Regions from separate parts of the Synechococcus sp. A15-60 genome, predicted to be linked through region 2. Evidence: predicted binding sites of a transcription regulator. Region 2 holds the regulator's gene; each other region holds the start of a gene.

Region 1 (4,516 bases), 430 kb from region 2:
GGTCGAACTGCAGGGCGGCGTTGGCTTCGGCGAAATGGAAATGGGAGCCCACCTGCACCGGCCGGTCGCCGCTGTTGGAGACGCTCAGCGTGGTGACGGGGCGGCCTGCATTCAGCTCGAGTTCTCCCGGTTCGGGTAGCAGTTCGCCTGGTATGAGAGGTGCCATGGGTTCTGCCTCAGCGAATCGGGTCGTGCAGGGTGACGAGCTTGGTGCCATCGGGAAAGACCGCTTCGATCTGCACCTCATGGACGAGCTCGGGCACGCCCTCCATCACCTGGTCTTGACGCAGCCAGGTGGTGCCGTCCTGCATCAGCTCCGCCACGCTCTTGCCGTCGCGGGCGCCTTCCAGCACCAGAAAACTGAGCCAGGCCACCGCTTCGGGGTGGTTGAGTTTCAGACCACGGTTCAAGCGCCGCTCAGCCAGCAGTGCTGCGGTCACGATTAGGAGCTTGTCCTTTTCCTGGGGACTGAGATGCATGGCGAAGCTCGGTCTTGTTCAGTGTGTCTCTGCCGGCGCCGGCGCAGTGTTCAGCGTGGACTTTGATCGCTGTAAGGGCTGTTCCTGTAAGGGCCAAACCCGTGGGATCTCGGGCTGACTGAGGTTCCTCAAATGGCGGGTGCGGGCCCAGATACGGCTGAACCAGAAGCGAGCGTCGCGGCTGGAGTGGCCCAGATAGCGAGCCACCAGTCCTTGCGCCAGCGCACTGCAGCGCATCGTGCCCTCCAGGCCTTCACGATCCGCCCGTGCTCCGTCCAGCAGCTCTTGGATTTCCGATGGTTGCAGCTTGCGAGGGGCGGCCCATGCGAGGGATCCAAACACCGGGGCTCCGCCCATGCCGTGGTTGTCACTCAGGCTGTCGCCCCCCAGTTCGATTCGGTCCACGAGTTCCCAGCGACGTCCTTCAGGGCCACAACGTTGAATCTCCAAGCTGGAGCGCCATCGACCCTGATCGAGCTGTTCGCCCGCAGCGGTCCGTCCTAGTCGCACAATCTCGGCACTGAGGAACGACGCGTTGTCAGGCAGGGTCACGTTCAGGTTCTGCTCATAGAGCGCGTTGGCATACAGCACCAGTTCCTGGGGGAGCCACTCCAGATCCCCATGGTCACTGAGATGTGCCTTCACGGTTTGCTGTGCCCAAGAGCCTTGGGGCTGGATGCGGCTAAGGCCGATCGATCCATACACCTTCTGCGCGGCCACACTGGTTACCAGGCTGCGACTGTGATCTAAAAGGTTCAGATCGATGCTGAGGCGGTCACCCCCCACCAGCCCTCCCGCTGTGTGCAGAAGGGGGATATCGCAGCGGCCATCGCCGCCGATTTCGCCTCGCATCAGTTTGAAGGGCGCACTGCAGCCCCCTTGATGGCGTGTGCGGCCGTGCTGATCCATGTGGAATTGCAGCTGGCAACGGCCGTGCCAGGGCTCAAGACCTCTCATTCGAGAAGGCTCGGATGGCAAGGACCGATTGTTTTGTAGCAGTGCACACCAAATTTGGGGACGTTGCTGGGCAGTCTTCAAGCAGCAAGAGGGTTGCTAGTGAGTGACACGGTGATCGTGTTGGAGAAGCGTTGTGAGCCAGACGGTGCGATGGTCGGTTTGCAGCTGCCGCTGACCGCGACTGAGCGCACTGTGCTGCGAGGAAGGCGTCAGACGGCTTGCGGTTGCCAGGTTTTGCTCCAACTGCCGAGGCATGGTGCTTTGAAGCCCGGGGATTGCCTCACGGATCAAGCCTGTTCCGTGCGGGTGGAGGTCACCGCTGCACCGGAAGCCTTGCTGCGAGTGCAAGCGGGGTCTGCTCTGGCATTGCTCAAAGCGGCTTATCACCTGGGTAATCGCCATGTGGCTCTTGAGCTGCATGAGCAACAGCTGCTATTGCCAGACGATCCTGTGCTGGCTGACATGTTGCAGACCCTGGGGCTGCGGGTGAGCCGCTGCTGTCAGCCCTTCGCTCCTGAACGTGGGGCCTATGCGGAGCATTCCCACGGATGACGTCGCTGTCTTTGCTCCAGCTGGTGAGTCCTGCCCTTCCGGTGGGCGCTTTCAGTTATTCCGAGGGGCTGGAAGTGCTGATTCAGTCGGGGGCGATTGCGGATGACTTTCAGTTGCAGGGTTGGTTGGAGGCTGAGCTGTGCCGTGGTGCCTTGCGCTTGGAGGCTTCCGCGCTTCCCTCATTAGCGCGGGAGGTTGCGGCCTGGTGCGGGGGTGATGCTGCGGCAAAGCAGCGCTTGATCGATTTGGATGGATGGCTTCTGGCCACCCGTGAAGCTTCTGAGGTCCGTGCGCAACTGCGTCAGATGGGATTGTCTTTGGTTCAGTTGTTGGCTGACATGGGCCGGCCGCTCCCCGACGCGGTGCCATTGAGCTGGCCAAGCGCCTGGGCCGCTGCGGCATCGGCGTTAGAGGTTTCCAAGGAGGAGATGGTGGAGGGTTATCTCTACGGCTGGGTTGCCAATCAGCTCAGTGCTGCCGTTCGGCTGCTGCCGCTGGGGCCGACGCGTGCTCAGGTGCTGCAGCACCGCTTGCAGCCCTTGATTAGGCGTGAAGCGGAACAATTGCTGGCCTGTGGGTCTCGAACGCTCTGGAATGGTGGCGTGGGTGCGGGGATGGCACAGCTCGCCCATGCTGAGTTGTATTCCCGCCTGTTTCGAAGCTGATGAGCAGCAAGCTGCGTCTTGGGGTGGCTGGTCCGGTGGGTTCAGGGAAAACGGCCCTGGTGGAAGCGCTCTGTCGTCGCCTCCGTGATCAACTGCAGCTGGCTGTGGTAACCAACGATATTTATACGCATGAGGATGCCCAATTCCTGACGCGTGTTGGAGCTCTGGAGCCGGAGCGGATTCGTGGAGTGGAGACCGGTGGCTGCCCCCACACGGCGATTCGTGAGGACTGCTCGATTAATCGGGCGGCTGTTGCTGAGTTGGAGGGCCAGTTCCCTGGTCTGGATCTGGTGCTGGTGGAAAGCGGTGGTGACAATCTCGCGGCCAGCTTCAGTCCAGAGCTGGTTGACCTTTGCATTTATGTCATCGATGTGGCGGCTGGCGACAAGATTCCGCGCAAAGGCGGGCCCGGTATTACGCGGTCGGATCTGCTGGTGATCAACAAGATTGATCTGGCCCCATTGGTTGGAGCCGATCTGGCGGTGATGGAGCGCGACACGCTCGCGATGCGCGGGGAGCGTCCTTGGTGCTTCACCAATCTCCACAGCGGAGAGGGGCTCGAACGCATCATTGAGTTTGTGTATCGACAGCTACCTAATCTTTGATTGCCGCCCGCTTGGGGGGCAAAAATGTTCCTCTTGATACGTTCTTGTAGTGAGTGTGAGGGCCATGGTCAGGGTTCGGTCGTCGTCAGACGTCCGTCCATCACCGTATTGCACATTTCATGAGCTCCTCTCTCTCAAAGCGTTTGTTTGCCGGCCTGGCCGCAACGTCGTTGGGTCTGGCTGTGACCGCCTGCGGCGGTGGTGAGAAGGCCGCCACCAACGCCAAGTGCGACGCCAATGGCGAAAACTGCACTGTCACCGTCGGCATCCTTCACTCCTTAACCGGCACGATGGCGATCTCCGAGAAGACGCTTGTCGATACCGAAGAGTTGGCGATCGAAGAGATCAACGCCGCCGGCGGCGTTGAAGTGGATGGCAAGAAATACATGATCGAAACCATCGTTGAAGACGGTGCTTCTTCTTGGCCCACCTTCGCTGAGAAGTCCAAAAAGCTGATCGACCAGGACAATGTGCCTGTGGTCTTTGGTGGTTGGACCTCCGCCAGCCGCAAGGAAATGCTCCCGGTTTACGAGTCCAAGGACGCTTTCCTCTACTACCCGATCCAGTACGAGGGTCAGGAGTGCTCCAACAACATCTTCTACACCGGTGCGACTCCGAACCAGCAGTCTGAGCCTGCGACCAAGTTCATGTATGAGAAGTCGCCTGCCGCTGGCAAGCCCTTCTTCCTCGTGGGTTCGGACTACGTCTTCCCCCGCACCTCCAACACCATCACCAAATCCCAGGTGGAGCAGCTGGGCGGCACGGTGGTCGGCGAGGACTACCTGCCCTTGGGTAACACGGAAGTCGCCCCGATCATCGCCAAGATCAAGGAGGCCCTGCCTGACGGCGGTGTGATCATCAACACCCTGAATGGTGACCAAAACGTCGCCTTCTTCAAGCAGATTCAGGATGCTGGCCTCACCCCCGCCAACGGTTACTACGTGATGAGCTACTCCATCGCGGAAGAGGAGATCAGCACGATTGGACCTGAGTTCCTTGAGGGCCACTACGGCGCTTGGAACTACATGATGTCAATCGACACGCCTGCTTCCAAGAAGTTCGCGGCTGACTTCAAGGCGAAGTACGGCGAAGACCGTCAGGTGGCTGACCCTCAGGAGTCTGCCTACAACATGGTTTATCTCTGGAAAGCTGCCGTTGAGAAGGCCAACAGCTTCGAGAACGACAAGGTGCGTGAAGCTCTCGTCGGCATCGAATTTGATGCGCCTCAGGGCAAGGTCACTGTGATGCCGAATCATCA
Region 2 (4,516 bases):
GTGCCCGCACTGTGTCCCACGTACTCGGTCAGTTCAATCGGGACGAAGAGCCGCTTCTCAAGGATGTGCTGAACGAGGTTCTTCGAGGACTGGAACGCATCCAGCGCCAAGGTCTGGATCGTGCTGGAAATCACCTCAACGGGTTGAATCTGGCTCCGTTGACTGAAGATGAAGCGGTCTGATGGCGCGGTTGCCAGCTACCACAGCTCACTTGCGTGTGCTTCATCAGAGCTTTCGCGATCAATGCCTTCAGGGTGAAGTCCAGGCGGGTGGATTCATCTGGGAATTTCAGTGGTTCTTCGATCGCGGTGAACTTTGCGTTGAACCTTCACTGGGTAGAGCCCTGATTCAGGACGCTCTTCAGCGCTTTTTGGTGAAGTCGGATTATCGGTTGGAGGCCGGTGGGGATTACAGCTTTACGGTCAGGGCCCGGTTTTGATGGAAGGTGGTTCCGGCCAATCCAGCGGAAACCCGAGGGTTTTTTCCAGTATCACCAGCGCTGCAAGCGCGTCCAGTTCACCCGGGGGCAGTTGCAGTCCGAGAGGCACCAGCCTGCGCCAACCTCGCGGTGGCCACAGCTGCCAATAGCGGGTTCGTGCCGTCAGCGTCGTGCCCCGTTCATCCACCAAAGTCACTGGCAGAACATTGGAGAGTTGCGCTGTCCAGTGAGCACTTGAGGTGCCGTTGCCCACGATCAATCGTTCCGGCGGTGTGGAGCGTTGCCAGCGTTCCAGGGTGTTCAGCACAGCATCGGCAGGCAGCACATGCCCTTCGATCACGCAGCGTTGATCCAGGGACGCGAGCACCAGCCCGCACTTGCTTCGACCAGGATCAAGGGCGGCAATCCAGCTCATGGGCTCGCAGCATTGGAATTGGATCCGGAGCTTCGCTTGATTCTGAGCTCGATCGCCACCGGATCGGCCGTTTCGCTGCGGCGTGCCGCTACCGCCTCGAGTTCAACGCGTCCCTCTCCCTGTTCGATCAGTTCCTTTGCGAGGCTGTTGAGGGAGTTGCCATCAAATTGAAGGCCCTGGCTGAGGGAGCCGCGGCGCTGAGCCTCTGCCAGCGTCGATGCCAGCAGCAGATTGAGGCGGTTGCGGATGGCTTGCGGATCGCGTTCGTTGCTGTTGATCGCTGTTGTGGCCAGCACTTCACCTTCGATGGTGACAGTGACATTGGGTCGGACATCCGGGAAGGCATAGACCACGCGTTCACCGCGAAGCACATTGGCGGCGGAGCGCAGGAGAACCACCCAGGTGCCGGGCTTGCGAATGGCCTGTTCGAGCCGGTTGATGTCCTGTCGCGGCACCAAGAGAATCTGACGATCCGGGGCTTCCCCCGGCAACACCTGTTGATAGGCCAGTTGATTGGCTTCTCTGAGAATTTGGTCGATGACCTGGCGTGCCTGATCCGGTCGATCGAGTTTGAGGGTGACCGTGGCAAGGGGCTGGCCGCTGCTGATCGCCACGTTGCCCCGTCTTAGGGCCAGGAGATTTTTCTCCAGTTGCAGCAGTTCGTTTTCACCAGCGCGAATTTGTTGACGAACAGCCTGGAGCTCTGCATCCGTGCGTCGGATTTCGGCATCACGATTGCTGACGTCTTGGCTGAGGCGCTGACGTTCCGCTTCTAGGCGAAGGGTCTGTTCCTGCAGTGGTTGCAGCGTGCTTCGTAATTCGCTGGCGCGGGCTTGCGCGTCAGCCAGAGTCTGTCGAGCTGCGATTTCATCGCTGCGAGCCTGCTCGAGCTGCTCGCGTGACTCCTGCTGCGCCTCTCGACTGGCCTTCAAGGCGGTGCGGCTGCTGCGTAGACGCGCCTGGAGTTCATCGAGTTCGAAGAGACCGACCCGCAGTTGGCGACTCACCAGCAGCATCAGCCCGAGCGATAGAACACTGATGAGGCTTCCCGTGAGCACAGTGATCACCACGGCGGTCTGTCGGGGGCGTAGGCCAAACAGACTCAATCGGGCTTTGCCCACCTTTGAGCCCAGGCGATCTCCAAGCGTTGAAAGCACCCCTCCCAGGATGAGGAGGCTCAACAGCAGCAGCCAGCCTGTCACGTGCTTTCAACCCTGCGGCAGGCCGCTGAAGTGGTGCCCATCTTCACCCGTCGAGCGCTCAGCTGAAGCGCTTGGCCAGGGCGATGGGGTCAAGAACGGTGATCTTTTTGCGGTCGATCTCCACTAAGCCGGAGTTGCGCAGGTCTCCGAGCAAACGGGTGATTGTGACCCGCGTGGAGCCGATGGCTTCGGCAATGGCTTGGTGGGACAAACGCAGGTCGATCGTGATGCCCTGCGTGCTGGGAATGCCGAAATCGCGGCAAAGCACCAACAGAAAACTCACCAGCCGCGACGACATGTCGCGGTGTGTGAGCGTTTCGATCATGGTTTCGGTCTGGAGGATGCGGCTGGACAGACCCTGCAAGAGGAGAAGACCGACGCTGGTGTCGGCTTCGATTGCTTGCCTCACAGAGCTCGCCGGAGCTGTCACCATCTCCACCCGCGTAAAAGCAACGGAGTGATAGAAGCGATCGGAACGATGACCAGTGAGCAGTGAGAGCACCCCGAAGAGACTGTTTTCTCGCAGCAGCGCCACGGTGATTTCTTCGCCGGACTCATAGACCCTGGAAAGACGCACGGCGCCGCGGCGAATTAAGTAAACGCGTTCCGCCGGGTCGCCAGGGAAAAAGATCGTTTTGTTGCGCTCCACCAGTTCGGTACTGGCGCCCTCCAGATCACGAATCACCTCCAGCAGCGTGCGGCTGGAGGGCGTGGGAGCGTTAGTCAGGCTGGTTTCAGGCAACCGACCAACGTGTGGGACGGTCCGGCTGAATCCGCGTATCGCTTCTGCCATCTCCAGCCATCTGATGGAGGGAAGTTACGGAGCGATGCGGGGTCACCCTGTAGCAATCAACACGTTTCAGGCTGCTGGTCAGTTCTGGAGTGCTTGCCCTTGGCATGCCATCAGCTGCTTGAGGCCAGGTTCGGCTAAGTCCAGCAGGCTGTTCAGCTGTTTGCGGCTGAAGGCTGCACCTTCAGCTGTGCCCTGCAGCTCCAGAAGATCTCCGGCGTCGTTCATCACGACATTCAGATCCACATCGGCACGGCTGTCTTCGCTGTAGTCGAGATCCAGTTGAGGGGCGCCATCGATCAGACCCACAGACACGGCGGCCACCTGTGCTTGCACGGGACTATCGCTGAGGAGGCCTTGCTCGACTAAGCGTTCGCAGCCTTTCTGCAAGGCCAGCCAGGAGCCGGTGATCGCCGCGGTTCGGGTGCCCGCATCAGCCTGAATCACGTCGCAGTCCACGAGCAGGGTGTTTTCCCCAAGCACGTCCATGTTGAGGCACGCCCGCAGGCTGCGACCGATCAAGCGCTGAATCTCCTGCGTGCGGCCGGAGAGTTTCATCAATTCGCGCCGCTGACGTTCTGGAGTGGATCCCGGCAGCAATCGATATTCAGCACTCAGCCACCCCAGACCTTGATCCCGACGCCAGCGGGGGACCCCCTCTTCGTGGCAAACGCTGCAGAGCACTGCGGTTCGGCCGGTGCGCACGATCACGGAGCTCAGGGCAAAGCCCATGGGGTCCCATTCCACGGAGAACGCCCTCAGGTCGGCGGGCGAGCGGCCATCGTTGCGAGCGGTTTCGCCCATCAGTTATTTGCGGATGTTGATGAGCCTGACATTCGGCATGAGACACCAGGGATGGTGTCGAAGATCTTGTGGATCGCGTTTTCACCGCTAGATTCGAAGTCCGCTGGCTGTTGTGGGCCAGCCAAGACGAACGCGATGACCGCAAGCCTGAGCTCCAGCCATCGATCCCGCGACACACGCGGTGCCGATCATGGAGTCGTGGAGCGCTCGCGTCTCCAGCCTTTACCAGCACTCGACCCCCGTCCGCCACTGCATCTGGTGGCTCCCGAAGGCCAGCTTCAGGTCCACACCGCGCCCTACCGCGGCAGTTTTGGCACTGTGCTGAGTCAGGCGTTGCGCAGTGCTGGTCTGGGAAGCCGCGTTGGCGTGGCGCAGTTTCTCAAGGGCGGTGTTGCCCAGGGCCCTGAGGCTGCGCTCACTTTGTGTGACCGCATGACCTGGATGCGACCAGCGGTGATGGAATGTTTGTCGCAGCCCGCCAGCGCATCCCTGCCCTCCACCATTGAGGCGGTCGAAGCGATCTGGTTGGTGTGCCGTGCTCATCTCGCCTGCGGCGATCTTGATCAGCTGGTGCTTGATGAGCTGGGTTTGGCGATTGCGCTTGGATACCTCGATGAAGAGGATGTGCGTGCGAGTTTGGAAGCCCGTCCAGGATCCATGGATGTGATCATCACAGGGACTTCCATTCCTGAGTCTCTGATGGGGCTCGCGGATCAGGTCACCGAACTGCGCCGGGGTTTCTGATGCTTAAGAACGACCGCTGGATCACGGAACAGGCTGCCTCCGGCATGCTGGAACCTTTTCAGGGTGGCTTGGTTCGTCACCTCGATCCCGATCACCGACAGCATCCTGTTCTGAGTTTCGGA
Region 3 (4,516 bases), 1.2 Mb from region 2:
AAGCCGGCGTCGTCGAAGGGCATCCGCTCGGCGTTGCCTTGCACGAGCTGAACCAACGGACCTTTGGCGTTGTTCAGCCATTTGTTGGCCTGTCTGAGATAGGCCTCGGAGAGATCAACCCCCACAAGCGTGGCCTGTGGCAGGGCGGCCCGGATCTGATGCAAGGTACGACCTGTGCCGGTGGCAACATCAAGTACGCGCAGGCTGCTCTGGCTTCGGTCTGAAAAGCGCTTCAGTCCTTGATGAAGGCCGGGCAAGATCCGCCGACGCATGGCATCAGCGGCTCCGTTGAACAGGATGTCTACCTGTAAGTCGTAGAGCTCTGCGGAGTGATCGCTCAGATAGCCATCGGTTTGATGATGGAAGTTCTGGAGGTAGTAATCGGGGTAGAAATCTCTGTTGCTCAGATCGGGAAGGTCCTGAACATCTCTGGCGCGTCGTCTGGCCCAATTGGAGGGAAGGTCAAGCCAGACACGTGGATAACGCTCGGCCCACTCCAGCCAGGGGATATCGAAAAGAAGAGACTGCGGATAAAGACCGGCTTGCGCATCGTTCCAGTCGAGTTCGTGCAGGGCATCGAGTGACTGACGCAGCTCGTTCATCATGGCTTCTGGAACGGGCTGGGTCTGCGGAACCACATCGGGAGCGACCACTTCCATCACTTTGGTACTCAGTTCCTTGTGCACCAATCCCGCGAGACTCCGGCCCTGTTGCATGGTCCGGTAAGCAAGTTCGGTGATGCTGGGCGCCATGAAGAAGGGTCTTAGATCCAAACTTGACCATTCCAGTCGATTCAAGCCTCGGTCGTGGACTGCGTTCAGAACGTTGCGAGGAGATTCGTGAAGACCTGGACAAAATGGTAGCGGTTGCTACAGAGTCAATGCATTGAGCCACAGGAGGCCGCCATGACACAGCAAGCCGCTCCCGTCGCAATTCCCCTCCAATATTCAGGCAATGTGCTGGAGCGTCGCCAGCGCGCCGCCGCGGAATTCATGGCATGGGCTGACCATCACGCGCACGATGTTCTCCGTCAGGAAGCTTTGCAGGTTCAGATGGAGAGCCCTGTTCTGGATTCCGATCAACGCAGTGCCTTAGCTCAGCAGCAGGTGTATGCCCGTCGTCGCAGCCATCAACGTCAGGTGCATGACAGTGCAATCTCTCAGCTGCGACATCGCTGAAGACAGTCCCTTGGTTGCGTTGGTTTCGCCTACAAAAAAAGGGAGCCGAAGCTCCCTTGATTGAGGTTCACTGGTCTGCAAAGTCGTCTGACAAATCAGGCGTCGTAGTACATGGTGAATTCGTGGGGGTGCGGCCGCTGGCGTAGTTGCTGAACTTCTTCGTACTTGAGGTCAATCCAATTATCAATGAAGTCCTTGGTGAACACGCCGCCTTCGAGGAGGTAGTGATGGTCAGCATTGAGGGCTTCCAACGCACCGTTTAGGGATGCGGGCACTGTGGCAATCGTCTTGAGCTGCTCCGCGGGGAGTTCGAACAGATCAACGTCCACGCCTTCGCCGGGGTCGATCTGATTCTTGATGCCGTCAATGCCGGCCATCATCATGGCGCTGAAGGCCAGATAAGGGTTGGCGAGGGCATCGCCTGAGCGGAATTCAAGGCGCTTAGCCTTGGGGCTTGGGCCCGTTAGTGGGATGCGCACGGCCGCTGAACGGTTGCCTTCGGAATACACGAGATTCACCGGCGCTTCGAAACCGGGCACCAGACGCTTGTAGCTGTTGGTGGTGGGGTTGGTGAAGGCGAGGAAGGACGGGGCGTGCTTCAAAATGCCGCCGATGTACCAACGCGCTGTTTGGGACAGATTGGCGTAGGTGCCTTCGCCGAAGAACAGCGGCTGGCCATCCTTCCAGAGGCTCTGGTGAACGTGCATGCCAGATCCGTTGTCGTTGAAGACCGGCTTGGGCATGAACGTGGCAGTTTTGCCGTACTGCTTGGCTACGTTGCGCACGACGTATTTGTACGTCATGACGTTGTCGGCGGCATGAATTAGTTCGGCGAACTTCATGCCGAGCTCGTGTTGGCCAGCGCCAGCCACTTCGTGGTGGTGCTTCTCGGTGGGAATCCCCAGCTCGGCCATTTTCAGGAGCATTTCCGAACGAATGTCCTGAGCTGTGTCGTTTGGAGCGACTGGAAAGTAGCCCTCTTTGACCTGGATTTTGTATGCGAGGTTTCCGCCCTCTTCCACGCGCCCGGTGTTCCAGCCAGCTTCGATGGTGTCAACGCTGTAGGAGCAGCCGCCTTCAGCCGAGTGGTAGCGGACATCGTCAAACAGGAAAAATTCCGGTTCGGGACCGAAATAGGCCATGTCGGCCAACCCTGTGCTGGAGAGATAGGCCAGAGCTTTCTGGGCCAGTGCACGGGGGCAGCGCTCGTAGGGCTCGCCGGTGCGGGGATCCTGGATCGAGCAGATCAGGCTGAGGGTTTTGTGGCGGTAGAAGGGGTCGATCCATGCGGTGGAAGGATCGGGAACCATCGCCATGTCTGAGGCGTTGATGGCCTTCCAGCCGCGAATCGAGGAGCCGTCGAACGCCAGGCCTTCGGTAAACGACTCTGGGTCGATCAGGTCTTGGCAGACGGTGAGGTGCTGCCACTTGCCGTGCAGGTCCGTGAACTTCAGGTCGATCAGCTCAATGCCTTCTTCCTTGATCAGACGAAGGACGTCCTGTGCTGTTTTGGCCATAGCGGGGACGAGATCCCGGAACTCAACATGACCGTAAATATCGACCTGCGCCCGTTTTGTATCAAGTGGCACCTTTTCCGCTTCTGCGTTCCGGGCGTCGACTGTCGGACTTGTAGGTAACCGTTTCTGTCAGATTCACGTGATCCCCTCTGCTAGCACGGTTTCGGGCGGTCGCCTCTGTTAGCTTCCGCCTGAAGTGGATAAGGCCCCGCATGCGCGATGCCATCACCGGTTTGATCGGCCAGTACGACCAGCTCGGTCGTTATCTCGATCGCTCCGCTATCGATCGCATCGAGAGCTATCTCGAGGAAGCAGACGTGCGCGTTTTGGCCGTCGAGATCATCAACCGGGAGGCAGCCGAGTTGGTGCGGGAAGCCAGCCAGCGTCTATTTCAAGCTGATCCTGAGCTGCTTCTCCCTGGGGGGAATGCCTACACGACGCGACGCCTGGCGGCGTGCCTGCGCGACATGGATTACTTCCTCCGCTACGCCAGCTACTCGTTAATCGCAGGCGACAGCACGATCCTCAATGAGCGTGTCCTCAACGGTCTTGATGACACGTACAAAAGTCTCGGGGTCCCCACCGGTCCCACGGTGCGCAGCATGGTTCTGCTTGCCGATGTGCTGTGTGAGCGCCTCTTAAACGAGGGTGTGTCCCAGGCCAGCTGCGCGTTGGTGCGTCAGCCTTTTGAGCACATGGCTTCGGGCCTTGCCGCCAGCGACGTCCGTCAGCGCTAATTCCCCTCCTGCGAATCATTTCAAGCGGCATCGGACTGGCACCGCCATTCCCTTCACTGCCCGATCGATGCGTAGGCTTTTCGCTATTGATTCTCGAACCCGGCTTCGCCGATGACGCACTCACACCTTCCGGTTGACTCGTCCCATCGGCGCTCCATTGGTCCCATTGCAACGCCTGACCGGCTGTTGCTCGGACCCGGCCCTTCCAACGCCCACCCCACCGTTTTGGAGGCCCTGTCTCGGACTCCAATTGGTCATCTGGATCCGCTTTACGTGGAGTTAATGGGTGAAGTTCAGGAGCTGCTGCGGTACGCCTGGCAGACCGACAATCGCCTGACCTTGCCCATGAGCGGCACGGGTAGTGCTGCGATGGAAGCCACTCTGGCGAACACCGTTGAGCCCGGCGACACCGTGTTGGTGGCTGTCAAGGGTTACTTCGGCAACCGCTTGAAAGATATGGCCGGCCGTTACCGGGCCAATGTTCAGGTGATTGAAAAGCCATGGGGTGAGGCCTTCAGCCTCGACGAACTGGATGTCGCCCTTCAACAGCACAAGCCGGCGATTCTGGCGATGGTGCATGCCGAAACCTCCACTGGGGTCTGTCAGCCCATGGATGGCATTGGTGATCTTTGCCGTCAGCACGACTGCCTTCTGCTGCTCGACACCGTCACCTCCCTGGGAGGCGTGCCACTTCATCTGGATGCCTGGAAGGTCGACATGGCCTACAGCTGCAGCCAGAAAGGTTTGAGCTGCCCTCCTGGCCTGGGTCCATTCACCATGGGTCCGCGGGCCGAAGCCAAGCTCGCATCCCGCAAAGACAAAGTTCCCAACTGGTATCTCGATGTCTCCTTGCTGAACCAATATTGGGGAAGCGATCGCGTGTATCACCACACCGCACCGGTGAACATGAACTTCGGCATGCGCGAAGCCCTGCGTCTGCTGTCTGATGAAGGCCTTGACAATGCATGGGCACGGCACCGCAAGAATGCAGAGGCTCTTTGGAGTGGTTTGGAATCCCTCGGCCTTGAGCTTCATGTTCCTGAAGAGCTCCGCCTGCCGACCCTGACCACCGTGCGCATCCCAT

The links. Region 2 encodes NtcA, which controls nitrogen genes in cyanobacteria. Its sites were predicted from a motif close to GTANCNNNNGNTAC; they were not measured.
Region 1: urtA (urea ABC transporter substrate-binding protein) is a predicted target of NtcA. The motif match lies at 3,285-3,298, and genes of this name have one in related genera.
Region 3: glnA (type I glutamate--ammonia ligase) is a predicted target of NtcA. The motif match lies at 2,754-2,767, and genes of this name have one in related genera.

Annotation. Positions count from the first base shown of each region.
Region 1 is NZ_CP047933.1:2,462,952-2,467,467, reverse strand. Features, by position in the region: gene SynA1560_RS13280 (urease subunit beta) at 1-166, opposite strand, end outside; gene SynA1560_RS13275 (urease subunit gamma) at 177-479, opposite strand; gene SynA1560_RS13270 (urease accessory protein UreD) at 498-1,436, opposite strand; gene ureE (urease accessory protein UreE) at 1,536-1,988, shown strand; gene SynA1560_RS13260 (urease accessory protein UreF) at 1,985-2,653, shown strand; gene ureG (urease accessory protein UreG) at 2,653-3,258, shown strand; gene urtA (urea ABC transporter substrate-binding protein) at 3,378-4,516, shown strand, end outside.
Region 2 is NZ_CP047933.1:352,276-356,791, forward strand. Features, by position in the region: gene pth (aminoacyl-tRNA hydrolase) at 1-182, shown strand, start outside; gene SynA1560_RS01645 (DUF3146 family protein) at 182-439, shown strand; gene SynA1560_RS01650 (RuvX/YqgF family protein) at 423-854, opposite strand; gene SynA1560_RS01655 (DUF3084 domain-containing protein) at 851-2,056, opposite strand; gene ntcA (global nitrogen regulator NtcA) at 2,115-2,849, opposite strand; gene rph (ribonuclease PH) at 2,928-3,650, opposite strand; gene SynA1560_RS01670 (cob(I)yrinic acid a,c-diamide adenosyltransferase) at 3,786-4,394, shown strand; gene dcd (dCTP deaminase) at 4,394-4,516, shown strand, end outside.
Region 3 is NZ_CP047933.1:1,553,221-1,557,736, reverse strand. Features, by position in the region: gene SynA1560_RS08570 (class I SAM-dependent methyltransferase) at 1-752, opposite strand, end outside; gene SynA1560_RS08565 (hypothetical protein) at 906-1,178, shown strand; gene glnA (type I glutamate--ammonia ligase) at 1,274-2,695, opposite strand; gene SynA1560_RS08555 (allophycocyanin subunit beta) at 2,908-3,432, shown strand; gene SynA1560_RS08550 (alanine--glyoxylate aminotransferase family protein) at 3,544-4,516, shown strand, end outside.